DNA from 3 places in the Mesorhizobium sp. B1-1-7 genome. Region 2 is predicted to be linked to each of the others. Evidence: predicted binding sites of a transcription regulator. Region 2 holds the regulator's gene; each other region holds the start of a gene.
What was found. The regulator PhoB, encoded in region 2, activates phosphate uptake and scavenging genes when phosphate is short. The targets are predictions, from matches to a motif close to TGTCATNNANCTGTCAT.

Region 1 (10,513 bases), on a different contig from region 2:
GGCAGGGTCTTCGCCGCCCAAAGGGCGAACTGCCTGGGAACCGCGGAAAGGTAGTTTCCGTTTGCCACGGCCAACGCGACAGCCTGAAAGTGCGGCAGTGCCAGGCTGACACGACGCTTCCTTCCGATCTTGCCGAGCGCCTCATCGGTGGAACCCGACATCGAGCCGTCGATTGAGCGAAGAACGTGGGGCAGTTCGCAGAAAAGCTCAAGCGGCAGCAGCTCGCCGTCCGCGATCCCCGCCTGCCTGATCGCAGCATTGTCCCGCGCCGCAATGATTGCGAAAGGTGAATGGAACAGCGGTACGCTGGAGACCCAGTCCAAGACCTCCAGTGGACGTTCCAGTGCCGCGTCGATTTCATCATCCTGGAGCAGCTGCGAAACATCGCCGCGCGCGCTATCGAGAAACCTCAACGACACACGCGGTGCGATGGCCGCGACGCGCGCCGCCAATGTTGGCATGAGCAGCATGGAGAAGAAATCGGCACCCATGAGCGTGAAGGTTCGTTCGAGCTCCGCCGGATCGAACGGCTGCGCCGAATGGAAGGCGCGTTCGATCTCGCGCAGTGCCAGACGCACCGGCTCAGCCAGGCTCTCCGCGCGCGGCGTCGGCACCATGTCGTTGCCGCGCCGCACGAATAGCTGGTCGTTCAGGATGTGGCGCAAGCGATTGAGCGCCGCGCTGACGGCAGGCTGGCTGAGGCCGATCTGCTCACCGGCACGCGTGACGCTTCTTTCCCGCAGCAGCGCGTCGAGCACCCTGACGAGATTGAGATCGAGGCCATTCAAATTCATCGCATCAATTCGCCCCATACGATCATTGGATTTCCATCGTGGGCATGTCCCTGGTTAGGTCGTTGTCGGCGGCGCCCGTCGGCACAGGCAACAAAGGAGGAAGAACCGTGACAATGACCGTCGGGACGACCACAGGCAAGGAACTCTTCTGGTTCAACAACACGCTCGTCGCCATCCACATTTCCTCGCACGCGGGAGCAGACGCCATCTGCGTTGTCGAACATCGCATGCCATATGGTGACTCTCCACCGCTGCATGTGCATCGGCACGAGGACGAGGTGTTTCACGTTCTCGAAGGGCGGCTGCGCTTTCAGATCGATGGCCATGAGCGGATTGCCGTCGCCGGCGAGACAGTCATCGCGCCGAAAGGCCTGCCGCACACCTACCGGGTCGAGTCACCCGAAGGCGCGCGCAGCCTCACCGTCACGCGCGGTTCCGATTTCGAGACGATGCTGCGTCAGGCGAGCCGTCCGGCAGAACGGCCGGAACTGCCGCCGCAGATGGAGCCGAAGCCGGAGATCATCGCGGCACTGGTGCGGCTCTGCGCAAGCAATGGCATCGACATCGTTGGCCCACCCCTAGCCTGACAAAAAGCAAGCCAACGCTACCCCTTCGGCAAAATCTCCTTCCCGCGCACGCGGTTGCGCCGCTGGGAGCGAGGTGCGTTCCTTCAACCGATTTGCATCCTCACCGTCCGCAATCTCCGCTTGATGCGTTTTGTGCAACGCGATACGCCGTTGCCCAAATCGACAGACCGGAGACTTGCCGTGAGCACGCCAAAGACCAGAACCGAAACCGACACGTTCGGTCCCATCGAGGTCGCCGCCGACCGCTATTGGGGCGCGCAGGCGCAGCGTTCCCTGGGTAATTTCAAGATCGGCTGGGAAAAGCAGCCGGTTTCGGTCGTGCGGGCGCTCGGTATCGTCAAGCGGGCGGCGGCGGAAGCCAATATGGAGCTGAAGCGGCTCGATCCCGCCATCGGCAAGGCGATCATCGCGGCCGCGCAGGAGGTCATCGACGGCAAGCTCAACGACCATTTCCCGCTGGTGGTCTGGCAGACCGGCTCGGGCACGCAGTCCAACATGAACGCCAATGAGGTGATCTCCAACCGGGCGATCGAGATGCTGGGCGGCGTCATGGGCTCGAAGAAGCCGGTACACCCCAACGACCACGTCAATATGAGCCAGTCGTCGAACGACACCTATCCGACGGCGATGCACATCGCCTGCGCCGAGCGCATCGTGCACGACCTCTTGCCGGCGCTGAAGCACCTGCACAAGGCGCTGGCCGCCAAGAGCAGGGAATTCAACCACATCATCAAGATCGGCCGTACCCACACGCAGGATGCCACGCCGCTGACGCTGGGCCAGGAATTCTCGGGCTATGCGGCGCAGGTCGCCTCGTCGATCAAGCGCATCGAGTTGACGCTGCCCGGCCTGCAGGAGCTGGCGCAGGGCGGCACCGCCGTCGGCACCGGCCTCAACGCGCCGGTTGGCTTCGCCGAGCGGGTGGCCGACCGCATCGCCGCCATTACCGGCATCGCCTTCGTCACCGCGCCCAACAAGTTCGAGGCGCTCGCGGCGCACGATTCCATGGTGTTCTCGCACGGCGCCATCAATGCCGCTGCCGCTGCCCTGTTCAAGGTCGCCAACGACATCCGCTTCCTCGGTTCCGGGCCGCGCTCGGGCCTCGGTGAATTGTCGCTGCCGGAAAACGAACCCGGCTCGTCGATCATGCCGGGCAAGGTCAACCCGACGCAGTGCGAAGCGTTGACCCAGGTCTGCGTGCAGGTGTTCGGCAACAATGCCGCCGTCACTTTCGCCGGCAGCCAGGGCCATTTCGAGCTCAACGTCTACAATCCGCTGATGGCATACAATTTCCTGCAGTCGGTGCAGTTGCTCGCCGACGCTTCGGTCTCCTTCACCGACAATTGCGTCGTCGGCATCGAGGCTCGCGAAGACAACATCAAGGCGGCCCTCGACCGCTCGCTGATGCTGGTGACGGCGCTGGCGCCAACCATCGGCTACGACAATGCCGCCAAGATCGCCAAGGCCGCGCACAAGAAGGGCACGACGCTGCGCGAGGAAACGCTGGCCACCGGCCTGGTCAGCGAGGCCGACTATGACCGGCTGGTGCGGCCCGCGGACATGACCCATCCGGGGTGAGGTTTTCGGCGGGAAAATTTACCCCCGTCACCGCGTCATCCGACACGAATTTCGCGCGCGTCGCGCGATCACGGAAACGTATGACCTGTGAACAATGTGTCGCCACATAGGCGGCTTTGGTGAACAGTCGGCATCGTCTATCTGGGTGGTCATTCAACCCACTCGGAGAGCCACCATGTCCACCAACACTTCCGCCGCCGGCGCCGGCACAGCGTCCAACAGTTCTGTCACGATCCTGCTCGGCCGCATCCTGCTCGCGGTCATTTTCCTGCTTTCCGGCTTCGGCAAGCTGACCGCCATTTCCGGAACCGCTGGCTATTTCGGCGCCCTCGGGCTGCCGTTGCCAACCGTAACGGCCGTCGTCGTCGGCCTGATCGAACTGCTCGGCGGGCTCGCCATCCTCGTCGGCTTCCAGACCAGGATCGCCGCCTGGGTGCTCGCGATCTTCACGGTCGCCACCGGCCTTGTCGCCCACACCGGCTGGGCCGACCAGATGCAGATGATCCAGTTTCTCAAGAACCTCGCCATCACCGGCGGCTTCCTGCTACTGGCTTCGTCGGGCGCCGGCGCCTACTCTGTCGACGCCAAGCGCGGCTGAGTTTCCTTGTTCTGACGCAGTTCCCGAGGGAAAGCGCCGCGCTTTTCCTGGGAATTGCTCCAAGCCTTCCCTCCCAAGCCTTGAAAATGGAAGCGGCACGGAATTTTCCGCGCCGCTTTTTCGTTGTCTCAAATAGGCGGCTCTCCGGTTTCAGCCGCAGCCTCGCAGGCGTAGACTGCCTGGCCGCCGGCTGAGCACGATCGTGCAGCGACAACGGAGATGGCCATGGCCCGCAACGCATTGCTCTTGGTTTCGCGGCTGCTGTTTGCCGTGCTGTTCGTACCGTCCGGCTTCCAGGCGCTCGCCAACATCGCCGGCACGACCAATTATTTCGCCGGCCTGGGCCTGCCGCTGCCCACGCTTGCCGCCTGGGGCACGGGCCTGTTCGAGCTGATCGCCGGACTGCTGATCCTCATCGGCTTCCAGACGCGGATCGTGGCGCTGCTGCTTGCCGCCTTCTGCATCGCGGCCGGTTTCATCGGTCATTACGGCCAGGGCGCTGGCGATGCGACGCTCGCCTTCCTGCACCAGCAGATGCTGATGAAGGACATTGCGATCGCGGGCGGCTTCCTGGCGCTGGGCATGGCCGGTGCGGGCGCCTGGTCGGCCGACGGGCGCGACGCGGTTTGATATCGTCTTAGTCCCGAGCCAGGTCGACCCCCACTCCGTCTCGGCTTCGCCGAGCCACCTCTCCCCCGATCGACGGGGTAGAGGAAGGCGCCAAGTTCTTTGGCGTTAACGCTCGTCCAGCAACGCTCCCTTCCTTTCCCTCCGGAGGGGGGAGAGGTGGCGCTGCGAAGCAGCGACGGAGTGGGGGAAGCCGGTCATCAAACGCGAAACCGCTGGCAAGTGGCGCGATTGGGTTGGCCCGCGTGCGCTCTGGTAGGCCGTGTTCATTTCACCGAAACGCTCGGGCCGCCCTCGACGGCCAGCACCAGCCGGCGGTTGGTTATCCTTGCCAGTTGCGCTAGGCGCCCGGCCGGCCGTTCGCCATAGAGGTCGGCCAGCGAGGCCGGCAACACCAATGCCAGCACGCCGTTGGCGCGCTGCTCCCACTTTAGCCTGGGCATGATGCCGGGCATCGAGGCCGTCAGCAGATAGACGACGCGCATCATCGCCGCCAGCACACGGGCGCGCTCCAGATAGCGCGGCGTCGCCAGCGCCTTGATTTCGGGCGCGATGGATTCGTTGAAGATGCCATCGTGGCGATAAGCGTTGGCCAAGGCCAGGAAGGCACGGCCGGGATGGTCGACGCCGAAGAAGGAGGCGTGCGCGATGATGTTGAGCGATTGCCTGCCGCGATACTCCGGATGGGCGCGCCAGCCGATATCGGCCAGCAATGCGGCGGCGTGGCGGTAGCGCGCCTCGTCCTCCGTCTCATCGATGCCGAAGGCGGCAAAGGATTTTGCCGTCCAGTCGACCAGTTCATGCGAATGGGTGAGCGAGCGCGAGCGCAGCCGGGCGAGTTCCTCGGACGCCGAAATCAACGGATCGGCCTTCTGCTCGGCCTCGTCGAGCAGTGAATAGAGGAAGCCTTCGCGCACACCAAGCGCCGAGACGATGATCTTCGACGGCTGCATGGCCGCCATGATCTCCTGCAGCACGATAGAGCCGTAAGGCAGCAGCGAGCGGCGATTTTTCGATACGCCTTCAATGCCCTTGATCTTCTCGATCTCGGCTTTTGCCACCTGCTTGAGAAAGGCCGTCGCGCTCTCGGCGGATATCTCGTAGTGGTGCATGACGCCAAGCGGGTAGTTGGTCATCTCCATGTGCAGCCGGGCGAGGTTTCGCCAGGTGCCGCCGACGGCGTAGAAGGGCCGGCCCTGCCCGCCCTTCAACAGCTTGGCCCGCGCCAGTTCGTCGCGCGCGATCTTCTGCGCCTGGGTAAGCGAGTTCTTGGCCATGTCCTGCAGGCGCAGGCCACCGAGCGGCAGCGTTATGCCATCGCCGATCGCCTCGCCATTGACGTCGACCAGTTCGAGGCTGCCGCCGCCGAGATCGCCGGCGATGCCGTTGGCCGGGTGGAAGCCGGAAATGACACCGAGCGCCGAATAATAGGCCTCCTGGCGACCGCTGATGACACGAATCTCGGTCTTCAGCACCTCTTCGGCGCGGTGGATGAAATCGGGACCATTGATCGCCTCGCGGGCGGCGGCGGTGGCCAAGACATACATGTGCTCGGCGCCGGCCTGGTCGGAGAGCGCACGGAAGCGGCGGAACTCCTCCATCGAGCGCGTCACCGCCTCGGGATCGAGTTTGCCGGTCGAAACGATGCCGCGGCCAAGGCCGGCCAGCATCTTTTCGTTGAACAGCATGGTCGGCGAACGCGCCAGTCCCTCATAGACGACAAGGCGGATCGAATTCGACCCGATGTCGATGATGGACAGCGGTCGGCGGTCCTGCAGCCGGCCCTGGGAATCAGACAGCATCAGCCGGACGCTGCGGCGTTCTTCTTGCGGCGCTTGAACTGCGCGATGCGCTTGGGCGCGTGCGACTTCAGCGCGTCACCCCGTCCCGACAGGCTCGGATTGGTCATGAAATATTCCTGCGCGTTGAACGGTTCCTCGCCCTCCTCCAGCACGACGCGCCGGGAGGTTCCATCAGCCAATACGTCGAAACTTTGCTGATTGTCCATGATGTTGCCGAGCATGATCTGGCCAAGGACCTGTTCATGCACAGTTGGATTGGTGATCGGCACCATGGTCTCGACGCGGCGGTCGAGATTGCGCGGCATGAGATCGGCCGAGGAGATGTAGACGATCGCTTCGTCCGAGGGCAGGCCATGGCCATTGCCGAAGCAATAGATGCGGCTGTGCTCGAGGAACCGGCCGACGATCGACTTCACCCGGATGTTTTCCGAAAGCCCCGGAACCTGAGGCCTGAGGCAACAGATACCGCGCACGACGAGGTCGATCTCGACGCCGGCGCGGCTGGCATCATAGAGCGCATCGATGATGATCGGGTCGACAAGCGCGTTCATCTTCATCCAGATGCGAGCCGGCTTTCCTTCCAGCGCATGGGCGACTTCGGCGGAAATGTGCTTCAGAATGCGGCTTCTCAGCGTGAAGGGCGAGATCGCCAGCCGCATTTCGTCGGTCGGCTCAGCGTAGCCGGTGATGAAATTGAACAGCTGGGCGACGTCGCGGGCGATCGTCGGATCGGTGGTGAAGAAGGACAGGTCAGTATAGATGCGCGCGGTGACCGGATGGTAGTTGCCGGTGCCCAGATGCACGTAGTTGCGCAGTTTGCCGTCTTCGCGGCGCACCACCAGCGACATCTTGGCGTGGGTCTTGAGTTCGAGGAAACCGAACACGACCTGCACGCCGGCGCGCTCCAGATCGCGCGCCCAGCGGATGTTGGCTTCCTCGTCGAAACGGGCCTTGAGCTCGACAAGCGCGGTCACCGACTTGCCGGCCTCGGCCGCATCGACCAGCGCGCGCACGATCGGGCTGTCGTTGGAGGTGCGGTAAAGCGTCTGCTTGATCGCCACCACCTCGGGGTCGGCCATGGCCTGGCGCAGGAACTGCACCACGACGTCGAAGGATTCATAGGGGTGGTGGACGATGATGTCCTTCTCGCGGATGGCGGCGAAACAGTCGCCGCCATGCTCGCGGATGCGCTCGGGAAAGCGCGGATTGTAGGGCGTGAACTTCAAATCGTCGCGGGCGACCGCCACGATCTCGGAGATCTGGCTGAGCGCCAACGGGCCGGTGAGCACGCTGATACGGCTCGACGAGACGCCAAGCTCGCCGGCGACGAAGTCGCGCAATTCGCTGGGCATCAGCTTGTCGAATTCGATGCGGATCACCGAACCGCGGCGGCGGCGCTTCAGCGCCGTCTCGAACAGGCGCACGAGGTCTTCCGATTCCTCCTCGACCTCGATGTCGCTGTCGCGGATGATGCGGAATGTGCCGGAACCCTTGACCTCATAGCCGGGGAACAGCTTGCCGATGTAGAGGCCGACCGCCTCTTCCAGCGGGATGAAGCGGACATGGTGCTTGCGGTCCGGAAGACGGATGAAGCGCTTCAGCGCCACCGGCAGGCGCAAGAGCGCGCTCATCTCCTCGCCATTCTTGCGATGGCGAAGCTGCAGCGCCATCGAGAAACCGAGATTGGGAATGAACGGGAATGGATGCGCCGGGTCGATCGACAACGGGGTCAGCACCGGAAATACCTGGTCCTGAAAATGCTCTTCCAGCCAGGCCTTCTCATCCTTGGTCAGCGCATCCCGCGTAATGGTCTCGATGCCTTCCTTGTTGAGCAGCACGGTCAGCGCCGATAGACTCTTCTGCTGGTCTTCCTGCAGCCGCTCGACCTCGCGCAGCAGCTGTTCGAGCTGCTGTTCGGGCGTGCGGCCGTCAGGGCTCTTCAAGACGATGCCCTCGCGCACCTGGCCGGCGAGGCCGGCGACGCGGACCATGAAGAACTCGTCGAGATTGGCGGCCGAGATCGACAGGAAGCGGACGCGCTCCAGAAGCGGATGATTGGTGTTCAGCGATTCCTCGAGCACGCGGCGATTGAACTGCAGCCAGGAAAACTCGCGATTGACGAAACGGTCTGGATTGCCGCCCTCCGGGCTCGCCGCCTCGACATTGATGAATTCGCTCTGCACCGGCTTCAGTTCGTTCATTGTTCCTGCTCTTCCCACCAGCTCGGCCGGTTAACCGGCTTAACTTATCCTCTGACAGGCTTTTGCGACAGTTTGATTTCATCGATCTTGCAAAGAGACCTGTTATGATCCAGATGCATGCGAGACTGCGTTAAGGAGACGACGATGGCAGGCGGTTCCATTCCCCATTTCCAGAACGATGCGGGCTTTCCGGCAATCGACATCGGTGTCAAGGAATTCATGTGCACGGGCGCCAACCCGCCTTTCGACCATCCGCATGTGTTTCTCGACATGGGCGATGACAATGAGAAGGTCTGCCCCTATTGCTCGACGCTCTACCGCTATTCGCCGAAGCTGAAGGCGACGGAAACGCTGCCGGCGGGCTGCCTTTACATCGACCAGGCCGCCTGATCCTTCCGCGACGGACCTGATGGATGACAAGCGCTCCCGGCAAGTCGTCATCGCCGGAGCGGGCGTTGCCGGGCTGACCGCGGCGCTTGCCTTCGCCGAACGCGGCTATCCCGTGCAGGTGTTCGAACAGGCGCAGCGGCTGGAGGCCGTGGGCGCCGGCATCCAGCTTTCCCCCAACGCGACACGCATCCTGCGCCAACTCGGCACGCTCGACCGGCTGCTGCCGGCGGCGGTGCGGCCCGAGGCGGTGGTGCTGAAGGACGCAAGGACGTTGCGCGAACTGGCGCGTGTACCACTCGGGCAAGCCGCCGAAGAACGCTGGGGGGCGCCTTATCTCGTCGCCCACAGAGCCGATCTGCAGAGCGCGCTGACCGCACACGTTGCCGAAAACCCGAATATTCATCTGGTCAAGGGTACGCGCGTCAGCGGCGCTGCCACAGGCGATCATGGTGTGACGGCGACACTGGAGACGGACGGCAAGACTGTCCAGTCACAGGGCTTCCTTCTGGTCGGCGCCGACGGCGTGTGGTCATCCGTGCGCGCGGTTGTCGATCGAGCTCGGGGGGGATCGTCAAGAAGCCGTTTTTCCGGCGAACTGGCCTGGCGCACGACTGTTGCCGCCGACAGCGGCGCCGGGCAAGCCTTTGCCGCGATTGGGGCGGCTGATTGCGTCACGACTTTTCTGCATCCGGGATTCCACATGGTCGCCTATCCCGTCAGCAAGGGCGATGCCTTCAACCTTGTCGCCTTCACCAAAGGCGAGCGCATTGCCGAGGGCTGGTCGGGCCATGCCGATCCCGTCATCCTTGCCAATGCTATGAGCGGCACGGCGGCAGCCCTTGCAAGGCTGGTGGAAATGGCCGGCCCGTGGCTGACCTGGCCGCTCCATACGGTCGACCAGAAGCAGCACTGGACGACACCAACCGGCATCGCCCTGATTGGTGACGCCGCACATGCGATGACCCCATTCGCGGCACAAGGGGCCGCCATGGCCATCGAAGATGCCGCAACGCTTGCCGGGGTAATTGCCGACTTCCCGGCCGATCCGAAGCAGGGCCTGGCGATCTGGGAAAATCTCAGGCGACCGCGCGTCGAGAAGGTGATCCGGCGCGGCGCGCTCAACCGGCTGGCCTGGCATGCCTGGGGTCCAGTGGCATTGGCTCGCAACCTGGTGCTGGCGACGCGGCCAGCGGAAAAGCTCGCGGCGGATCTGGACTGGCTCTACGGGTGGGAGCAACCGAAGATTATCAGGCGGTAGGACATCGAGACAATAAAGAAACCGATGGGCTGGCGGGGACAGCGCCCCCTCTGTCCTGCCGGACATCTCCCCCACGAGGGGGGAGATTGGCAGCTTTGGCGCCGGCGTCCTTTTGCAAACGTTGGAGATTAGCGAAAGCCGGAGCGAGATCCGATCTCCCCCCTCGTGGGGGAGATGTCCGGCAGGACAGAGGGGGGGCGCGAAGGAACGCGACGTTTGCCAATTCGCGAAATGCGCACACTAATTGTACAAGCTCAACGACCACCCAAGCGAAGCCGGCAGCGGGTTCCACCAGCCGGTGCGCAGGCCTGCGGTGCGCAGCGCCGCCGCCGTCCAGGTGTTGCAGCCGACCAGCGCGTTGAAATGGCCGTTCGCCTCGTAGAAGCGGTCGAACCTGGAATAGGCCGCATTCTCGATGACGATTGGGCCGCCGGCCCCTTGCTGAAAGCTGGCTGCGATAAAATCAAGCAAGGCCGCAAAACGGTCCTCGCCGATGTCGAAGCTGGCGACATCGGGATGCGGTTCAACGATATCGCCGGTGACATCGACATGCACGACCGAGGCGTCGATGGTCAGTGCTTTCATTACCGGAATGGCCTTCAGTTGCGACCAGGTCGGCGTTTCCAGATAGAAGGCGCGGCCACCCCAGCCAAAGACGATATAGCGCACCTCGGGACT
Region 2 (10,513 bases):
GCCAGCGTCTGGTAGATCGTCTCGATACCGTATTTCTTGGCGTCGCGCGGGTTGGAGATCGCCGCTTCCTCGCCATTGACGAAGATCTGGCCGGCATCGCGCTTGTAGGCGCCGGACAGGATCTTGATCAGCGTCGACTTGCCCGCGCCATTGTGGCCGAGCAGCGCCACGACCTCGCCGGGGAAAAGATCGATCGAGGCGTCGTCGACGGCACGGATGCCGCCAAAGGCAATCGAGATGTTGCGCATGTCGACCAGCGACGTGCCGGCGGGAGCAGATGCGGGAGCGGTGTTGTCGGCCATGATGGTTCTCCTTCCCTAGACCCGCTTGCGGTAGACGGTATCGAGCCAGACCGCGACGACGAGCACGGCGCCGACGACGATGCTCTGCAGCGGTGAGTCGATGCCGAGCAGCACCATGCCGGACTGCAACGACTGCATCAGCAGCGCACCGAGCATGGCGCCGAGCACCGTTCCGGAGCCGCCGGCAAGCGAGGTGCCGCCGATAACGGCGGCGGCAATCACCAAAAGCTCGTCCAGTGTGCCCAGCGCATTGGTCGACGCGTTAAGACGGGCCGACGAGATCGCAGCGCTGATCGCGGCCAGCACGCCCATGATCATGAACACCTTCATCGTCACCCATCGGGTGTTGATGCCGGCGAGATTGGCAGCCTCCGGATTGCCGCCGATGGCAAAGACGTAGCGGCCGAAACGGGTGCGCTTGGTGATGAACGTCATGACGATGCCGACCGCCACCGCCATCAGCACCGGTATGGCAATGCCGTGGGCGATGAACAGTCCATTTTCGGGAATGGCGATGCCGTTCTGCTGAGCGTACTGGCGTACGATGCCGATTGGCCACGGATAGGAATTGGCGATCCACACCGCGCCAAGGATGGCAGCGCAGGCGACTACGCCGAGAAAGGTTTCCGCCCAGACCGGACGTAGCGGAAAGTTGAACCGTTTGCGCTGCGATCGACCGTTGAGCAGCGCGAAAGCGACAGCCGCGCAAGCAACGGCGCCGATGATCCAGCTGGCGGTGGCGCCGATCGAGCCCCTCGGTCCGCCCCCCATCAGCTGGAATGTGGCGTCGAGCGGCGCGACCGTGCGCCCGTTGGTGATGAGCCATGCCATGCCGCGCCAGACCAGCAGGCCGCCCAATGTCACGATGAAGGCCGGAACTTCGAGATAGGCGATGATGAAGCCCTGGAATGCGCCGATCAGGAGACCGAGCACCACGCCGGCGGCCAGCGCAATGATCCAGAGCCAGGGATTTCCAAGCTGGAAGCCGATGACGCGAATGAGGAATTCGGCTTGCGCCACGCCCATGATCATGCCGATCACACCTTCGACGGAGCCAACCGAAAGGTCGATGTTACGCATGACGATGACCAGCACCATGCCGGTCGCCATGATCGCGACCGAGGACGTCTGCACCGACAGGTTCCAGAGATTGCGCGGCGTCAGGAAAAGTCCGCCCGACAGGATGTGGATGCCGATCCAGATGACCAGCAGCGCGCCGACCATGCCAAGCATGCGTGTGTCGAGTTCGGTTGCCTTCAGAAACCGGGCGACCGCGCCAAGTTCCGATGCCCGCGCGGTGTCGGCCGGTGCATTTGAGGTCGTGTCGGTCATGAAATCCTCCCGCCGGCTTGCCGTCTGACGCGGATGCCGGAATAGAGCCTGGAAGTTACCCGCCCGCGGCGGAAACACAAATCTTCCTGAAAAAACGCCGCGGCCTGGCAGCCGCGGCGTTTCATTGTCTGACGTCTTCGAGATCAGTTGCAGGCCGCGAGGCTGCCGGCGGCGACGCCTGCACAGACCTCGTCCTTCTTGATCCAGCCGGCGTCGATGACCACGTTGAGATTGTCCTTGGTGATCGCAACCGGTGTCAGGAACAGCGACTTGACGGTGTTGCCGCCAGGCGTCGTGAAGTCCTTCGCACCGGCGATGTCTGCCATCTTCTTGCCGTCGGCCAGCTGCGAGGCGATCTCGGCGGCATTCTTGCCGAGTTCGCGCGCGTCCTTCCACACCGACACGGTCTGGGTGCCGAGCGCGATGCGGTTGAGTGCCGCATGGTCGCCGTCCTGGCCGGACACCGGCACGGTGCCGGCAAGGCCTTGCGCCGTCAGCGCCGCGACGACGCCGCCTGCGGTGCCGTCATTGGCCGCGACCACCGCGTCGACCTTGTTGTCGTTGGCGGTCAGGAACTGTTCCATGTTCTTCTGGGCGTTGGCGGGCAGCCAGCCGTCCGTATAGGCTTCGCCGACATTCTTGATCTTGCCGCTGTCGATGGCTTCCTTGAGCACTTCCATCGAGCCCGAGAACAGGAAGTCGGCATTCGGATCGGCACCCGAGCCCTTGATGAAGACGTAGTTGCCTTCCGGCTTGGCCTTGAACACCGCGCTGGCCTGCAAGCGACCGACTTCCTTGTTGTCGAAGGTCAGGTAGAAGACGTCCTTGTTCTCGATCAGGCGGTCATAACCGACGACCGGAATGCCTTCGTCCAGCGCCTTCTGCACCGCCGGGCCGATGGCCGAGGCATCCTGCGCCAGGATGATCAGCGAATTGGCGCCTTGCGAGATCAGGCTTTCGACATCGGTGAGCTGCTTGCCGGGATTGGACTGCGCGTCGGCGGAGATGTACTTGTCGCCGGCGGCCTCGATCGCCTTTTTCATCGCGGCCTCGTCGGTCTTCCAGCGCTCTTCCTGGAAATTGGACCATGAAACGCCGATGACCTTGTCCTTCGCCTGCGCGACCGACGCAAGCGTCAGCGACATGGCGACACCCGCCAGGATGGCGGCTGTGAATTTCTTCATGATATTCCTCCCTGCGCCGCGTATGGCGCGACCAAACTGGCCCTAAGGCCGGCACAAAGGCCCTATTTTTTCGAGCCTCGAAAAAACACTGGTCCATCACCGGAACACTGTCAACAATGATTCTGATGGATTTTGAGGTGCCGCAGACTTTTTTTCGAGCTCCGGAATAAATAATGACAGCGTGGGGCGCTTCTGCCAGTATTTGGTGGCTTCGCTGGCGGCCTTCGGGAGGCACGAAAGGCCGCGGCGATCGGGAGGATGTGGGAAACATGTCGGTCGGAATCCGCCACGACGATCTGCGCCGGCGCAACCGCGCCATGGTGATCGCGGCCGTGCGCCGTGCCGGTCAGCCTTCGCGCACCGAGATCGCCGCGACCACCGGCCTCAGCCACTCGACCATCTCGGCGATCTCCTCCGACCTGATCGGCGAAGGCGTCCTGACCGAGGGCAAGCCGAGCGAGGCCGGCTCGCTAAAACGCGGTAGGCCGCAGGTCGGCCTCACCCTCAACCCCGAGGCGGCGGCGGTGATGACCGTGGTGCTGTCGCTGAATTTCCTGTCGGTCGCCGTCATCGACTATGCCGGCCAGGTGATATCGGAGGAACAGCGCCGGCTGGACACGCTGACCATGTCGCGCGAGGCGCTGATCGGCGAATGCACGGCAATCGTAAGGCGGCGCCTCGAGGACCCCGACATCGACATCCGCAGCGTCGCCCGCATCGCGCTGGCGGTCCAGGGCATCACCGACACCGAGGCGCGAGCCATGCTGTGGTCGCCGATCACGCCGCAGACCGACATCGCCTTCGCCGACATATTCGAAGCCGAGTTCGGCATCCCCGCCACCATGGAAAACGACTGCAACATGATGGCGGTGGCGCTGCGCTGGCGCGATCCCGAGCGCTACCGCGACGACTTCATCGCCATTCTGCTGTCGCATGGCATCGGCATGGGCCTGGTGCTGAAGGGCGAACTGTTCACCGGCACCCATTCCTCGGGCGGCGAGTTCGGCCACATGATCCACCGCCCAGGCGGCGCGCTCTGCCGCTGCGGACGGCGCGGCTGCGTCGAGGCCTATGCCGGCAACTACGCCATCTGGCGCAACGCGAGACAGCTTGGCGAGGACACCGAACCGATCGACGTCAGCGACGCCGACATGCGGGCGCTGGCGGCTTCGGCGCGCGACAAGGACGGGCCGGAGCGCCAGGCCTATCGCAAGGCCGGCGAGGCGCTGGGCTATGGCCTGGGCAGCCTGTTCGCGCTGATCGATCCCGCCCCGGTCGCCATGGTCGGCGTCAGCGCCGCCGCCTTCGACCTGATCGAGCCGGCCTTGCGCGAGGCGATTGCACAGACCGCCGGCGGCCAGCACTCGAAATCGATCTCCTTCGACACCGAGCCTAACGAACTGCCGCTGATCCGCGAAGGCTGCGCCATGCGCGCTCTGACCTTCGTCGATCAGGAAATATTCGCGCCGGGCGTGCAGGCGAGAGCAGGCGCGGCTGGGAAGAACGTGGCGTGAAATCGAAGCCATCGTAACATCCGTGGGTTGGACAAAGCCTCACGACTTCGTCATCCCTGGGCGGAGCAGGAGCGAAGCTCCGTCGCGGAGACCCTGGAATCCATGCCGCGACCTTGGCCACGGAGTGCAGCGGAGCAGAATTCCGCACCGAGGCAACGCTTCGAAGTCGCGGCATGGATCCTCGGGTCTATGCCGCGTCGCTTCGCTTCTTGCTCCGCCCGTGGATGACGAAGCAATGGACGTTTTCGCGAATCGCCAAGGTAAAGCGATCCGGCTTAAGCACGAAATCCGACTGTCTAACCTTCCGCGCCGAAGAACCTAATCTTCGCGGATGGCGTACCCTGCCCCGCGAATGGTGCGAATCACATCCGGCATGCGGCCATTGTTGACCGCCTTGCGCAGCCGGCCGACATGCACGTCGACGGTGCGCTCGTCGATGTAGATCGTCTCGCCCCAGACATTGTCGAGCAGCTGGCTGCGCGAGAACACGCGGCCGGGATGGCGCATCATGAATTCGAGCAGGCGGAACTCGGTCGGCCCGAGCCGGATCTCGCTCTTCTTGCGGTAGACGCGGTGCGATTCGCGGTCGAGCACGATATCGCCGACCTTGAGCACGCTGGACAGCACTTCAGGCTTGGCGCGGCGCAGCAGCGCCTTGACGCGGGCCATGAACTCCGGCGTCGAGAACGGCTTGACCAGATAGTCGTCGGCGCCCGTGGAGAGCCCACGCACGCGGTCGCTTTCTTCGCCCCGCGCGGTCAGCATGATGATCGGCAGCCGCTCGGTCTCGGGCCGCATTCGCAGGCGCCGGCAGAGTTCGATGCCGGACACCGCCGGCACCATCCAGTCGAGCACCAGAAGGTCGGGCACGTTCTCCTGCAGGCGGATCTCCGCCTCGTCGCCGCGCGTCACCACCTCGACCTGGTAGCCTTCCGATTCCAGATTGTAGCGGAGCAGCACCCCTAGCGGCTCCTCATCCTCCACCACCATGATGCGTGGCGCGATCATCGGCTGGTCACCCCTGCTATGCCGCCGGCGCCGACATCGCGGTTTCGTCCTGCTTCGGGCGATTGGCGGGCAGCTGCGTGCCGGTCAGCACATAATACGCATTCTCGGCGATGTTGGTCACGTGGTCGCCGATGCGTTCGAGGTTCTTGGCACAGAACAGAAGATGCGTGCAGGCGGTGATGTTGCGCGGATCTTCCATCATGTAGGTCAGCAGTTCGCGGAACACCGAGGTGTATTTCACGTCGATACGCTCGTCGTCGGCGCGCAGCTTCGCCAGTGCCGCGGCATCACGCGCCGCATATTCCTCGATGACACCTTGAACCTGGATCAGCACCAGCTGCGCCATCGCGTCGATGGAGTGCGACAGGTCGCGCGGCGTGGCGGAGAGCCCGACCGTGCCGACGCGCTTGGCGATGTTCTTGGCAAGGTCGCCGATGCGTTCGAGATCGCCGGCCATGCGGATCGAGCCGACGACATGGCGCAGATCGTCGGCCATCGGCTGGCGCTTGGCGATCAGCGTGATGGCGCGGTCGTCCAGCTCGCGCTGGCGCGCATCCATGATCGCGTCATCGGAGACGACGCGTTGGGCGAGCGCATTGTCGGAGTTCAGCAGCGCCTTGGTGGCACCGCCGACCATCGAGCCGGCGAGGTCGCCCATGTCGCTGATCAGCCTGCTGATCTGTCCGAGATCTTCATCGAAGGCTGCAACCGTGTGTTCGGCCATGATCCTGGTCCTCGTATGCGTGATCAGCCGAAGCGGCCGGTGATGTAGTCCTGCGTCCGCTTCTCGCGGGGCGACGTGAAGATCTTCTCCGTCTTGTCGAACTCGACCAGTTCGCCCAGATACATGAAGGCCGTCTGCTTCGATACGCGCGCCGCCTGCTGCATGTTGTGGGTGACGATGACGATCGTGTAGTCGGCCTGCAATTCGTCGATCAGCTCCTCGATCTTGGCGGTCGACAGCGGATCGAGCGCCGAGGCCGGCTCGTCGAGCAGGATGACTTCCGGCTTCACCGCCACGGTACGGGCAATGCAGAGCCGCTGCTGCTGGCCGCCCGAAAGGCTGAGGCCGCTGGCATTGAGCTTGTCCTTGACCTCGGTCCAGAGTGCTGCGCGCTTCAGCGCCTGTTCGACGCGGCCGTCCATCTCGGCCTTGCTGATCTTCTCGTAGAGCCTGACGCCGAAGGCGATGTTCTCATAGATCGACATCGGGAACGGCGTCGGCTTCTGGAACACCATGCCGATCTTGGTGCGCAACAGGTTGAGGTCCTGCGAACGGTCGAGAACGTTCTTGCCGTCGAGCAGCACCTGGCCCTCGGCGGTCTGCCTGGGATAGAGCTCGTAGATGCGGTTGAAGACGCGCAGCAGCGTCGACTTTCCGCAGCCCGAAGGGCCGATGAAGGCGGTGACGCTGCGTTCGGGCAGCGACAGCGTGATGTCCTTCAGCGCCTTCGACTGGCCGTAGTAGAAATTGAGGTTCTTGACCTCGATCTTTGCCTTGGCGGCTGCCTCGGCGGCGATCGTCATGTCTGGAGACAACATCTGGCTCATTTGTCCTCTCTGCGTCCGGTCAGGCTGCGCGCAAAGATGCTGAGCGCGAGAACCGTCAATGTAATTATGAGTGCGCCGGTCCAAGCCAGTTGCTGCCATTCCTCGTAGGGGCTGAGAGCGAACTGGAAGATGGTGACAGGCAGGCTGGCCATCGGCGCGTTGAGATTGCTCGACCAGAACTGGTTGTTGAGCGCGGTGAACAGCAGCGGCGCCGTTTCGCCGGAGATGCGGGCAATGGCCAGCAATATGCCGGTGACGATGCCCGAAAGCGCGGCGCGGTAGGCGACCGAGCGGATCACCACCCAGCGCGGCGCGCCGATCGCGGTGCCGGCTTCGCGCAAGGCGTTGGGCACAAGGTTGAGCATGTCCTCAGTGGTACGCACGACGACGGGGATGACCAGGATGGCCAGCGCGACGGCGCCGGCGATCGCCGAGAAGTGCCCCATCGGCCGGACCATCAATTCGTAGACGAACAGGCCGATGATGATCGACGGCGCCGACAGAAGGATATCGTTGATGAAGCGCACAACGGTGGTGAGCTTCGAAAAGCGGCCGTATTCGGCCATGTAGGTGCCGGCCAGTACACCGATCGGCGTGCCGACGATGATCCCGATGACGGTCATCACGATGCTGCCGTAGATGGCGTTGAGCAGGCCGCCGGCGTCGCCTGGCGGCGGGGTCATTTCCGTGAAGACCGAAAGATTGACGCCTGACAGGCCCTTGTAGAGCAGGGCGCCGAGAATGAGCGCCAGCCAGGCAAGGCCGATGCCGGCCGCGGCGACGCACAGCGTCATCATCACGCCATTCTTGCGCTTGCGGCTCTGGTGAAGCGACGTGGCTGTCGACATCGGTCAGGCTCCGGTGCGGGCGTCGATGCGCATCAGCATGTAGCGTGCGATGGCAAGGATCAGGAAAGTGATGACGAACAGGATCAGGCCGAGCGCCACCAGCGAAGACGTGTAGAGATCGCCGACCGCCTCGGTGAATTCGTTGGCGATGGTCGCCGAGATCGTCGTTGCCGGCGCAAACAGCGACGTACTGATGCGATGCGCGTTGCCGATGACGAAGGTTACCGCCATGGTTTCGCCGAGCGCGCGGCCAAGGCCGAGCATGACGCCGCCCATGATGCCGATCCGCGTGTAGGGAATGACGACGCGGCGGGTCACTTCCCAGGTCGTGCAGCCGATGCCGTAGGCCGATTCCTTCAGCACCGGAGGCACCGTGTCGAAGACGTCCTTGGTGATCGAGGTGATGAAAGGCAGCACCATGATGGCAAGGATCATCGACGATGTCAGCAGGCCGATGCCGTAGGGCGGGCCGGCAAACAGGCTGCCGAGGCCCGGGATACCGTGGAACACGCTGATGATGAACGGCTGCACCGTGGTCTGCAGGAACGGCGCCAGCACGAACAGGCCCCAGATGCCGTAGATGATCGAGGGAATGCCGGCCAGCAATTCCACCGCCATGCCGATCGGGCGCCGCAGCGGGCGCGGGCAAAGCTCGGTGAGGAAGATGGCGATGCCGATGCCGAGCGGCACGGCGATCAGGATGGCGATTGCCGAGGTGATGATGGTACCGTAGATCGGCGCCAGCGCGCCGAATTTCTCCGTCACCGGATTCCAGCTTTCGCTGGTCAGGAACGAGAAGCCAAAGGTCGAGAGGGCTTGCCAGGAGCCGGCAAACAGCGAGATCGCGACGCTGCCGAGCAGCACCAGCACCAATATCGCAGCGGCGCGGGTCATTGCGTGGAAGATCGCGTCTGTCAGCGCAAACCGCCTGACGATGGCGTCGCGCGAACCTCGAATGGCTGGCAAGGCTTCCTGGACAGCACTCATGTCAAGCTCGGCTCTTTCGAGTTGAAGGAAAAGGAGCGCCGCGGGCGCGGCGCTCCTCCAGAAGATGTTACTCGCCGGCGTAGATGGGCTTGCCGTCGGCCTGGATGTCGGTCTTCCACGAAGCCTTGATCAGGTCGACGACGCTGTCGGGGATCGACACATAGTCGAGCGCCTTGGCGGTTTCCTTGCCGTCCTTGTAGGCCCAGGCGAAGAACTTCAGCGCTTCGCCGGTGGCAGCAGCGTCATCGGGAACCTTGTGGATCAGCACCCAGGTCGAAGCCGCGATCGGCCAGGTGGTGTCGCCGGGCTCGTTGGTGATGATGACGTTGAAGTTCTTGGCAGTCTTGAAGTCGGCATTCGAAGCGGCAGCGCCGAAGGATTCGAGCGACGGCTCGACGACCTTGCCGGCTGCGTTCACCATCTTTGAGTAGGACAGGTTGTTCTGCTTGGCATAGGCGTATTCGACGTAGCCGATGCCGCCGTCGGTCTGCTTGACGGTATTGGCAACGCCTTCGCTGCCCTTGGCGCCGACGCCGGTCGGCCATTCGACGGCCGTGTCCGAGCCGACCTTGTCCTTCCAGTCGGGCGAGAGCTTCACCAGATAGTCGGTGAAGTTGAAGGTGGTGCCCGAGCCGTCCGAGCGGTGCACGACGGCGATGGCGGTCGACGGCAGCGTGAGGGTGGGGTTCAGCGCTTTGATCGCGGCATCGTCCCAGGTGGTGATGGCGCCGAGATAGATCTGGGCCAGCGTCTTGCCGTCGAGGACGAGTTCGCCCGGCTTGACGCCGGAGAGGTTGACGATCGGCACGATGCCGCCCATCACCATCGGAAACTGCACGAGGCCGTTCTTTTCCAGATCGGCATCGGACATCGGCTTGTCGGTGGCGCCGAAGGTCACGGTCTTGGCGATGACCTGCTTGATGCCGCCGCCGGAACCGATCGACTGGTAGTTGAGGCCGATGCCGGTGTCTTTCTTGTAGGTGTCGGCCCACTTGGCGAACACCGGATAGATGAAGGTCGAGCCGGCGCCTGAAAGGTCAGCTGCCATTGCCGCGGAAAGGGTGATGGTGGACGCCGCAGCCATTGCAATCGCAACGGCCGCCGAGCGGATGAAATGTCTCATGTGGCCTGCTCCTGTTCGGAAGATGGTCTCTCGGCGCCATTTCTTGCCAGCGCCCGCTGAGGCCAATAGCCTTCGATTATAACAGTCGCATGACAGTTTCATGTCAGCCCGGTAACGCGTCGCCGGCGCCGGCAAAGGCGGTGGCGCGGCCGGTTCGCGGCCCGATCCGAGTTTGTCCCCGGAATCATGGGCTTGAGCCGTCCGCCGGCCGCAGCCGCCGCCGGATTCGACGGGGCTTTCAAAGGTGAAGAAAATCCGGACGGGAGTGCGTTGCTCGAGGCCAGAGCGTGTCGTGGCCGGGCCATCGCCGAAAACAGGTCCGTTGGGGTAGAGTGACGCTGTTCCTTGCCGGCGGTCGCTGCTCCCGCCCGTAACTGGATGAGCGGAATTCGATGCCGCCATTGTCCCGGCTAGGCACAGCCTTTGATATGGTGCGATCGCACCATAGTCATTGCACGCGGGGGTAGCAGGGAATCTCCCACTGATTCCTTCGGCTTGCCTCTTCAGATGCCGCGAATCCGCGACGCGGTGCTATCCCGCGTTGCGCTGCGCCTGGCGGCTGGCGCCGACCCAGCGCTCGACCTTCTCCAAGAGGGCCCTGGGGCTGATTGGTTTTGGCAGATAGTCGTCCATGCCCGCTTCCAGGCATCGTTCGCGATCGCCC
Region 3 (10,513 bases), on a different contig from region 2:
CAGGCACGGGCCTTCGACGTCCTATGCCGCCGTGCGCCAGCACTGGGAAAGCTGCCCGCATTCGCTGGCCAAGGGCGAGGATTTCGTCCTCTATGCCATTCTCGATTTCATCGTCGACAACTACATGCCGGTGCTCGAGCAGATCGAGGACGAGGTCGAGGCGATCGAGGACAAGGTCCTTTTGAAGCCGATGACCGGCCCCGACATCGAGCGCCTCTATATGCTGCGCCGCGATCTCTTGCGCCTGCGCAATGCAGCGCTGCCGCTGGTGGAAGTCTGCCGCCGGCTGACCAGTGCCGACCTGCCGCAGATCCATTCCGCCATGCACCCGCTGTTCCGCGACGTGACCGACCACATCCGGACCGTCCAGGAAAAGATCGACAGTCTGCGCGAGGTGCTGGCTTTCGCCTTCGAGGCGAGCCTGCTGGTCGGTCAGAGCCAGGAAACGGCGATCTCGAAGAAACTCGCCTCATGGGCGGCCATCCTGGCCGTGCCGACCGCCTTCGCCGGCATCTACGGCATGAACTTCACCGACATGCCGGAACTGAGGATGGAATATGGCTATCCGATGGTACTGGCCACCATCGCGCTGATCTGCGCGGTCCTGTACTGGCGGTTTCGCAAGAACGGGTGGCTGTGAAGAGAGCGAATAGGGAATAGCGAGTAGCGAATAGGGACAACAGACTTGCCTCTTCGCTAAAGCCTAGTTCGCCGCTATTCGCTATTCGCTATTCAGCGATTGCGCCTCCGCTCCGCCGCCGGCTGGAACGCGACGCGGGCGTGGTATTTGCAGTAAGGGCCGGTTTCGGCGGCTTCGTTGCCGCAGAAATTGAAGTCTTCCGAAAGCGGATCGCCGTTCGGCCACTTGCAGGTGCGCTCGGTCAGCTCGACGAGCTGCAGATGCCGTGAGATCGGTACCACGACGTTCTCGACCGGCCGGATGTAGTGCCGCGCCACCGGTTCGGCGTCGAACTGGGTCTGCAAGGCCGTGGCGCCGATCGATGTCGTGACGTGACGTGATGCGCTTGCGGCCCGCGCCACCGATTTCTGAACGGTCGATCCCTGCGCCGTCTTCTTCTGGCGTGCCGGCGCCGCAGTTGCGCGCCCGCGGCCCGACAGTTTCAGCCGGTGCACCTTGCCGATGACCGCATTGCGGCTGACCCCTCCGAGCTGCGCAGCAATCTGGCTTGCGCTCAGACCCTCCGACCACAGTTTTCTGAGAAGTTCGACCCGCTCGTCAGTCCAGTTCATGAGACCGCGCTCCTGCTAACCGTGCGGCAATCAGAATCCACTCCCGACCCAGCACCACTGCTGGGGCAGACACCACATATATCTGGTGATTAGGTCCGCCGCACGAAATCTAGTTATTTCTCGACTACAACTACTCTATGCGCTGACTCGGTGACAAGAGTCCCAAGTGCAACACGAATCGGTTTTTTCGGTTTTCCCCAACTTGCCGCTCTCTTATGAGCCGGCGTCCTGTCAGGGGGCTTGCCGCGTGCCACTACGCGACGTTTTCGTTGACTTCATGGCCGAAAAACACGATAAGCCGCAAAGGCCGCCGCTTTGGCGGCTTTTTTGATTTTCCGGCACCGGAGAAGCATATAATGAGCGGTTCGGCGCTTTTCGAGACCTTTTCTCGCGCACCCCTGGCTTTCGACCATGGGGAAGGCTCCTGGCTGGTTACCGACAAGGGAGAGCGATATCTCGATTTCGCCGGCGGCATCGCAGTCAATTCGCTTGGCCACGGCCATCCGCACCTGGTCGCGGCCCTCACCGAGCAGGCAGCCAAGCTCTGGCACGTTTCCAATCTTTACGAGATTCCCGGGCAGAGCCGGCTTGGCGAGCGGCTGGCCGATGCCACCTTCGCCGACAAGGTGTTCTTCACCAACTCCGGCGCCGAGGCGCTGGAATGCGCGATCAAGACGGCGCGGCGCTACCACTTTGTCAAGGGCCATCCCGAGCGCTTCCGCACCATCACCTTCGAGGGTGCTTTCCACGGCCGCACGCTGGCGACCATCGCGGCCGGTGGCCAGTACAAATACCTCGAGGGGTTCGGACCCAAGGTCGAAGGCTTCGACCAGGTCGGCTTCGACGACATCGATGCCGCCGAAAAGGCGATCACCCCGGAGACCGCCGCGATCCTGATCGAGCCGGTGCAGGGCGAGGGCGGCATCCGCCCGGTGCCTGCGCAATCGCTGAAGCGGCTGCGCCAGCTTTGCGACCAGCACGACCTGCTGCTGATCTATGACGAGGTCCAGTGCGGCATCGGCCGCACCGGCAAGCTGTTCGCGCATGAATGGTCAGGCGTCACGCCCGACATCATGGCCATTGCCAAGGGCATTGGCGGCGGCTTCCCGATGGGCGCCTGCCTTGCCACCGACGAAGCGGCCGTCGGCATGACCGCCGGTGTGCACGGCACCACCTTCGGCGGCAACCCGCTGGCCATGGCGGTCGGCAACGCCGTACTCGATGTTGTGCTCGAAGAGGGCTTCCTCGAGGACGTCCAGCGCAAGGCGCTGCTGATAAAGCAGGGACTTGCCGCCGTTGCCGACGAATTTCCCGAGGTCATCGAGGACATCAGGGGCACCGGGCTGATGCTCGGCCTCAAATGCGCCATGCCCAATGCCAAGGTGAACATGGCCTTGCGCGACCAGCACCTGCTGGCGGTTCCGGCCGGCGACAACGTCATCCGCCTGCTGCCGCCGCTCACAGTCACCGATAGCGAGATCCACGATGCGCTCGATCGCATCCGCGCCGGCGCCAAGGGCCTGGTGGAGGCGATCGCCTCCGCCGCCGCGAAGTAAATCCCGGAACCGTTGCCGATGTCACTTCGCCACTTCACCGATCTTTCCGCCGTTTCCGAAGGCGATTTGCGCTTCATGCTGACCGATGCGGTGGCGCGCAAGGAGCGCCTCAAGGCCGGCGAGCGCTCGAAGCCGCTCGAAGGCAAGGTGCTGGCCATGATCTTTGACAAGCCGTCGACGCGCACGCGGGTGTCCTTCGACGTCGGCATGCGCCAGCTTGGCGGCGAGACCATCATGCTGACCGGCACCGAGATGCAGCTCGGCCGCTCCGAGACCATCGCCGACACCGCCAAGGTGCTGTCGCGTTATGTCGACGCCATCATGATCCGCACCACCTCGCACGAACGGCTGCTGGAGCTGACCGAGAACGCCACCATTCCGGTCATCAACGGGCTGACCGACGATACCCATCCCTGCCAGCTGATGGCCGACATCATGACCTTCGAGGAGCATCGCGGTCCGGTTGCCGGCAAGACCATTGCCTGGACCGGCGACGGCAACAATGTGCTGCATTCGCTGCTCGAGGCGTCGGCGCGGTTCCGCTTCAACCTTAACGTCGCCGTGCCCGAAGGCAGCGAGCCGGCGCAGAAGCATATCGACTGGTCGCAGGCGAATGGCGGCAAGCTGCACTTCACCCGCTCGCCCGAGGAGGCCGTCGACCAGGCCGACTGCATCGTCACCGATTGCTGGGTGTCGATGGGGCAGGAGCATCGCGCCCGTGGCCACAACGTGTTCTCGCCCTATCAGGTCAATGCCAAGCTGATGGCCAGGGCGAATCCCGACGCATTGTTCATGCACTGCCTGCCTGCTCATCGCGGCGAGGAAGTGACCGACGAAGTCATCGACGGCCCGCATTCGGTGGTCTTCGACGAGGCCGAGAACAGGCTCCACGCCCAGAAGGCCGTGCTTGCCTGGTGTCTTGGCGCTTGAAGTGTCTCGGTGCTTGAAGTGTCTGGGCGCTTGATCTGCGGGGGCGCGATGCCTATCTGCGCCGCATCACGCAAATCAAGCGCGTTTGGACGCATGCTCCCGAGAGGACGGCATGGCCTTGCCCCGGAGCTTTGTCATGTTGGAAACGTATCAAGTGACTGAACACCACCCCAAACTCGGCGAGTTCGGCTACGCCGGCGACGATCACGTCGTGCCCTTCGAGGTCGGCCCGCTCGACGTGCGTGGCCGCACGGTCCAGCTCGGGCCGATGCTCGACGCCATCCTGAGCCGCCACGATTATCCCGAGCCGGTCGCGCGCCTGCTGGCGGAAGCCTGTGTGCTGACGGTGCTGCTCGGCACTTCGCTCAAGTTCGAGGGCAAGTTCATCCTGCAGACCCGCACCGATGGGCCGGTCGACATGCTGGTGGCGGACTTCTCCACGCCCTCGGCGCTGCGTGCCTATGCGCGCTTCGACGCCGATCGGCTCGAGGCTTTGGTCGCGGCCGGCGAGACATCGCAGCAGACGCTGCTCGGCAGCGGCGTTCTGGCGCTGACCATCGACCAGGGCGCCCACACGCAGCGCTACCAGGGCATCGTTCAGCTCGACGGCGAAACGCTGGAAGACGCCGCGCGCACCTATTTCCGCCAGTCGGAACAGATCCCGACCGATATCAGGCTGTCGGTGGCCAAGCTGTTGACGCCCGGCCCTGGCGGCGCGCGCGAGCAGTGGCGTGCCGGCGGCATCCTGGCGCAATTCCTGCCGCAATCGCCCGAGCGCATGCGCGTTCCGGACCTGCCCGGCGGCGATGGCGATCCGCGCGAGGAGATCCATGATCCGGCCGACAATTCCTGGCAGGAATTGCTGGCGCTGCTCGGCACCATCGAGCCGACCGAACTCATCGATCCGACGATCGGCGCCGAACGGCTGCTCTATCGCCTGTTCCATGAGCATGGCGTGCGCGTCTTCGGCGGCGTTCCCGTCGCCGACCAGTGCTCATGCTCGCGCGACAAGATCCGCGGCATCCTCGAGGGTTTTTCCGCGCAGGAGATCAAGGACAGCACCGAGGATGGCGGCATCCACGTCGCCTGCGAGTTCTGCTCGAAGCAATATGACTTCGACCCGGCGGAATTCGCGGCGCAATGAAGGAAGCGTCTTTCTCCCCGCAGGACGGGGAGAAAGACGCTAATTCACCGTCCGCCTGGTCCCCGGCAGGTCGAGCGAAAATGCCGGGATGGCGATGTCGAAGGTCTCGCCGCGCTTGTTGCGCATCGTGTAGCGGCCGACCATGATCCCTGATGGCGTCGAGAGCGGGCAGCCGGACGTATACTGATAGCTGTCGCCGGGATTGAGTTCGGGCTGGTCGCCGACGACGCCCGGCCCACTCACTTCCTCGACCCGGCCGGTGCCGTCGGTGATGTGCCAATAACGCGACACAAGCTGCACGAACTCGTCCGACTGGTTGTCGATCGTTATCTGATAGCCCCAGACATAGCGGTTCTCCGAAGGATCCGAGCGGTCCTCGAGATAGAACGGCCTGACCTGCACTTCGATGTTGCGCGTGACGGCGCTATACATGAGCGGCTCCAAAAGATCCGGTAATTTCGGCGCTCCCGGCGAGCAGGTCAACATGCGCGTCTTGTCGCGCCTGGTCTTGAAACGCAGGTGCCGGCAAAGAATGTCATTTAAGTGACACAGGACAATGGTGGTGTGCGCCAAGCGGGCGACTCGACGCTCTGTCGAACTGTTGAAAACGGCCATAAAGCCGGCCGTCTTTTCTGGAGTGACCAGATCTCGATGGAACTCGCTCTCATAGCCGCCTCGCTTTCGACTGCTCTCATCCTCTCAAACGCCGCCAGCATTTCGCTTGCCGCATCGCAGCTGAAGCGGCGAACCATGATCGCCCCGCCGGGCGGCAAATCGCAGCCGGTGTCGATTGTCGTGCCATCGCGTGGTGTCGAGCCGTTCACGCACGAGACACTGGAACGCGCCTTCTCGCTCGACTGGCCGCGCTACGAGCTGATCTTCTGCGTCGCCCATGCCGACGATCCGGTCGTCAAACTGATAAACAGGGCGATTGCCCGGTTTCCCAAAGTGCCGGCCCGGCTTTTGATCGGCGACGACCGCGTCAGCGCCAATCCCAAACTCAACAACTGCGTCAAAGGCTGGGAAGCGGCGCGCCACAACTGGGTCGTTCTTGCAGACTCCAACGTGCTGATGCCCAGGGACTACATCCAGCATTTGATGGCGGCGTGGCGGGCGGATACCGGTCTTGTCTGCTCGACGCCGATCGGCTCGCGTCCCGACGGTTTTTGGGCCGATGTCGAATGCGCCTTCCTCAACACGCTGCAGGCCCGCTGGCAATATGCCGGCGAGGCGCTCGGCCTCGGCTTCGCCCAGGGCAAGAGCATGCTGTGGAATAAGCCGATGCTGGACGCCAATGGCGGCATTCGCGCGCTGGCGGCCGAGATCGCCGAGGACGCCGCCGCGACCAAGCTGGTGAACGGCCTTGGCCTGCGCGTCAATCTCGTCGCTTCGCCCTTCGAGCAGCCGCTTGGCCGGCGCACGCTTGGCGAGATCTGGTCGCGCCAGGCCCGCTGGGCGCGCCTGCGCCGTGTCACCTTCCCGCTGTTCTTCGCGCCCGAAGTCCTGACTGGCGCTGTGGTGCCGCTGGCGCTTGCGCTGGTCGCGGCGGCGAGCGCCGGCTTCAGCCTCTGGGCGACCGCGCTTGCCGTGTTGGCGGCCTTCTATCTTCCGGAGTGCGCCCTGGCCTGGTCCAAGGGCTGGTACCTGTCGCCGCGCATGGTCGCGGCGATCATGGTGCGCGACCTGCTCCTGCCGGCGATGTGGACGCGTGGCTGGCTCGGCGGCGCCGTCGACTGGCGCGGCAATGCGATGACCATCCGCACCAAGGCGGCCGAACTGGAAGAGACGCCGTCGAGCGCCTGATCGCGCCTGCTCGACGGACCTACCGGACTGTCTTCCCTATTTGGCTGCCCTCAACGCCTGCGCGATGTCTTTCAGAAGGTCGTCGGTATCCTCCAGGCCGACCGACAGCCTGAGCGTACCTGGCCCGATGCCGAGTTCGGCGCGGGCCTCGTCGCTCAAATTCTTATGCGTCGTCGTCGCCGGATGGGTGATCAGGCTCTTGGCATCGCCGAGATTGTTCGAGATCAGCACGATGTCGAGCGCGTTCTGCAAGGCGAAGGCCGCCTGCTTGCCACCCTTGACGTCGAGGCAGATCAGCGTCGAGCCGCCCGACATCTGCTTCTTGACGATATCAGCCTGCGGGTGGTCGGCACGGCCGGGATAGATGACGCGGGCGATCTGCGGCTGCTCGGCGAGGAAATCGGCGATCCTGCCGGCACTTTCCGTCTGCTGGCGCACGCGCACCGGCAGCGTCTCCAGTCCCTTCAGCAGCGTCCAGGCATTGAACGGCGACAGGCTGGGGCCGGTGTGGCGGAAATAGTCATGCAGGTTCTCGTCGATCCACTTCTTGTCCGACAGGATCACGCCGCCCAGGCAGCGCCCCTGGCCGTCGATGTGCTTGGTGGCCGAATAGACGACGATGTGGGCGCCGAGCTGCAGCGGCTTCTGCTGCAGCGGCGTGGCGAAGACATTGTCGACGACAAGCCGCGCACCGATCGAATTGGCAAGCGCCGCGACGGCTGATATGTCGACCACTTCCAGCGTCGGGTTGGTCGGGCTTTCCAGGAAGAACAGCTTGGTGTTGGGCCTCACCGCCTTTTCCCAGTCGGCGATATCGGTGCCGTCGACCAGCGTCGCTTCGATGCCGTATCGCGGCGCCAGCGTCTCGACCACCCAGCGGCAGGAGCCGAACAGCGCGCGCGCCGCCACGATATGGTCGCCGGCCTTGACGCTGCACAAGAGCGCCGCCGTCACCGCCGCCATGCCCGACGCCGTGGCGCGCGCATCCTCGGCGCCTTCCAGCGCGCACATGCGCTTTTCGAACATGTCGACGGTCGGATTGGCGTAGCGCGAATAGATGAAGCCTGGTTCCTCGCCCTTGAAACGGGCCTCCGCCGCCTGCGCCGTCTCGTAGACATAGCCTTGGGTGAGGTACATTGCTTCCGACGTCTCGCCGAATTGGGAACGCAGGGTTCCGCCATGAACGAGGGCTGTCTGTGGCTTCCAGTCGCGCTTCTTGTTGCTCATTGCTTTGTTCCAGACACAAAAAAACCGGCCGCGAAAGTCGCAACCGGTCCATACGGCCTTGCGGCCAACGGTCCTTTAGCGACTTGTTTAACGTGGCTGCAAGCCGACCGGCCAAATCACCACGGGATAACGACCCTTTAGACCCGTCCCACGCTTGCGTCAATTGCCGGCTTCATTAAGAGGTTTGTGCGACAAGAAAATCGTCGGCCAGGAGCGCAGCCTTGCGGCAGACAGGCATTCTTCCCGATCAGGACATTGCGGCGCTGTTCCAGTCCGGCGCGCTGAAGTCGCCGCGCTCGCTCGATGCCGACCAAATCCAGCCGGCGAGCCTCGATCTCAGGCTCGGCGACAAGGCCTGGCGGGTGCGGGCTTCCTTCCTGCCCGGCCCCAACCACACGGTTTCGGAAAAGCTCGATCGCCTGAAGCTGCACGAGATCAATCTTGCCGAAGGCGCTGTGCTGGAAACCGGCTGCGTCTATATCGTGCCGCTGCTCGAAAGCCTGGCGCTGCCGGCGGACATTTCGGCCTCGGCCAACCCGAAGAGCTCGACCGGCCGGCTCGATATCTTTACACGTGTGATGACCGACCGTGGCCACGAGTTCGACAAAATCGCCGCCGGCTACAACGGTCCGCTCTATCTGGAAGTCAGCCCGCGCACCTTCCCGATCGTCGCGCGCACCGGCTCGCGCCTGTCGCAGATCCGCTTCCGCACCGGCAATGCGCTGCTCTCGGAAGCCGAATTGCATGAGCTGCACCGTGCCGAGATGCTGGTCGCCACCGAACCACCGAACATTTCCGGCGGCGGCATCGCACTGTCGATCGACCTCAACGGCGACAAGGATGGCCTGGTCGGCTATCGCGGCAAGCATCACACCGGTCTGGTCGACGTCGACAAGCGCGCCGCGCAGGATGTCGTCGACTTCTGGGAGCCGATCCACAAGAGCGGCGCCGGCGAACTGGTGCTCGATCCCGACGAATTCTACATCCTCGTCAGCCAGGAAGCGGTGCATGTGCCGCCCCTCTATGCAGCCGAGATGACGCCCTTCGATCCGCTCGTCGGTGAATTCCGTGTTCACTATGCTGGCTTCTTCGATCCGGGCTTCGGCCATTCGGCGTCCGGCGGCACCGGCAGCCGGGCGGTGCTCGAAGTGCGCAGCCACGAAGTGCCGTTCATCCTCGACCATGGCCAGATCGTCGGCCGGCTGGTCTACGAGCACATGCTGAAGCGGCCGCAGGCGCTCTACGGCATCGATCTCGGCTCCAACTACCAGGCGCAGGGCCTGAAGCTGTCCAAGCATTTCCGCCCTGCGGGCTGAGCTCTGACTACCGCCAGGCAAAATACTTGCCTGCGCTGGCACATCATGCTTGGCTGGCTTGTCGGTTGCCGGGATGCGGCGCTCAAGGGGAACAAAAATGCAGATTTCAAAATGGATCCTATCGGCGGCAGGCGCTGTCATGTTGGCGATGGCGGCGGGCTCTCTGTCGGCGCAGGCTGCCGAGAAATTGAAAATCGGCACCGAGGGCGCCTATCCGCCGTTCAACACCATCACCTCTGACGGCAAGGTTGTCGGCTTCGACATCGACATCGCCAATGCGCTGTGCGCGCAGATGAAGGTCGAGTGCGAAATCGTCACCCAGGACTGGGATGGCATCATCCCCGCCCTGCAGGCCAAGAAGTTCGACGCCATCATCGCCTCGATGAGCATCACCGAAGAGCGCAAGAAGCAGGTCGCCTTCACCAACAAATATTATACGACGCCGCTCGCCCTGGTCGCCTTGAAGGACAGCGACATCGCCTCCACCGAACCGGCGGCACTTGCCGGCAAGACGGTCGGCGCCCAGGCTGCGACCACGCAGGCCACCTATGACCAGGACGTCTATGGCAAGGCAGGCGCGGAGGCAAAACTCTACCCGACCCAGGAGGAAGCGATCACCGACCTGCAGAACGGCCGGCTTGACGCTGTGATCTCGGACAAGTTTGTGCTGATGGACTGGATGAAGAAGGCGAGCGACGGCTGCTGCAAGATGATTGGAGACGTCACGGGTACGGAGACGCAAGCCGGCATCGCCGTGCGCCTCGACGACACCGCACTGCGCGACAAGCTCAACGCGGCCATCGACGCCATCGTCGCCGACGGCACCTACAAGAAGATCCAGGCCAAATATTTCGACTTTGATATCTATTGAGGGATTGAGGCTGCCAATCTCCCCCCTCGTGGGGGAGATGCCCGGCAGGGCAGAGGGGGGCGCGAAGGATCGCGGCCTTTCTTCAAAATGCCGGGAATAGCCTGAAGGCAGAATTGTTTCGATTGAGACGCTGGCGGGACAGCGCCCCCTCTGGCCTGCCGGCCATCTCCCCCACAAGGGGGAAGATCACTCCATCACAAAGCCTTGACCGCCACCTTCACCGGCTGCTCAATCTCGAGCGGGTTGCGCAGCGGCAGGCCGAAATCCCCGGCCTCGATCTCGAACACGTCGCCGGCCTCGGTCTTGATGCCGTCGGCGAAGGACAGCGTCGCCGTGCCGAACATGTGCACATGCACGTCGCCCGGCTGACGGAAGGCCGAGTATTTGAAGTGGTGATGTTCGAGATTGCCGATGG

Region 1: the regulator PhoB is predicted to act here: its motif matches at 8,252-8,268, upstream of FJ978_RS08615 (RNA degradosome polyphosphate kinase).
Region 3: the regulator PhoB is predicted to act here: its motif matches at 5,415-5,431, upstream of FJ978_RS02665 (ceramide glucosyltransferase).

What each region holds. Positions count from the first base shown of each region.
Region 1 is NZ_VFWQ01000004.1:292,794-303,306, forward strand. Features, by position in the region: gene FJ978_RS08585 (LysR family transcriptional regulator) at 1-794, opposite strand, end outside; gene FJ978_RS08590 (cupin domain-containing protein) at 908-1,381, shown strand; gene fumC (class II fumarate hydratase) at 1,562-2,959, shown strand; gene FJ978_RS08600 (DoxX family protein) at 3,135-3,557, shown strand; gene FJ978_RS08605 (DoxX family protein) at 3,783-4,187, shown strand; gene ppx (exopolyphosphatase) at 4,451-5,986, opposite strand; gene FJ978_RS08615 (RNA degradosome polyphosphate kinase) at 5,986-8,187, opposite strand; gene FJ978_RS08620 (zinc-finger domain-containing protein) at 8,332-8,577, shown strand; gene FJ978_RS08625 (FAD-dependent monooxygenase) at 8,597-9,835, shown strand; gene FJ978_RS08630 (TIGR02117 family protein) at 10,076-10,513, opposite strand, start outside.
Region 2 is NZ_VFWQ01000010.1:248,856-259,368, forward strand. Features, by position in the region: gene FJ978_RS19200 (ATP-binding cassette domain-containing protein) at 1-302, opposite strand, end outside; gene FJ978_RS19205 (sugar ABC transporter permease) at 318-1,634, opposite strand; gene xylF (D-xylose ABC transporter substrate-binding protein) at 1,778-2,818, opposite strand; gene FJ978_RS19215 (ROK family protein) at 3,088-4,332, shown strand; gene phoB (phosphate regulon transcriptional regulator PhoB) at 4,651-5,340, opposite strand; gene phoU (phosphate signaling complex protein PhoU) at 5,357-6,064, opposite strand; gene pstB (phosphate ABC transporter ATP-binding protein PstB) at 6,088-6,891, opposite strand; gene pstA (phosphate ABC transporter permease PstA) at 6,888-7,739, opposite strand; gene pstC (phosphate ABC transporter permease subunit PstC) at 7,743-8,726, opposite strand; gene pstS (phosphate ABC transporter substrate-binding protein PstS) at 8,794-9,849, opposite strand; gene FJ978_RS19250 (PAS domain-containing protein) at 10,381-10,513, opposite strand, start outside.
Region 3 is NZ_VFWQ01000002.1:7,965-18,477, reverse strand. Features, by position in the region: gene FJ978_RS02695 (magnesium and cobalt transport protein CorA) at 1-640, shown strand, start outside; gene FJ978_RS02690 (GcrA family cell cycle regulator) at 733-1,251, opposite strand; gene FJ978_RS02685 (aspartate aminotransferase family protein) at 1,608-2,807, shown strand; gene argF (ornithine carbamoyltransferase) at 2,826-3,737, shown strand; gene FJ978_RS02675 (Hsp33 family molecular chaperone) at 3,850-4,881, shown strand; gene apaG (Co2+/Mg2+ efflux protein ApaG) at 4,921-5,313, opposite strand; gene FJ978_RS02665 (ceramide glucosyltransferase) at 5,533-6,684, shown strand; gene FJ978_RS02660 (O-succinylhomoserine sulfhydrylase) at 6,721-7,911, opposite strand; SAM riboswitch at 7,967-8,044, opposite strand; gene FJ978_RS02655 (2'-deoxycytidine 5'-triphosphate deaminase) at 8,133-9,227, shown strand; gene FJ978_RS02650 (ABC transporter substrate-binding protein) at 9,325-10,098, shown strand; gene araD1 (AraD1 family protein) at 10,293-10,513, opposite strand, start outside.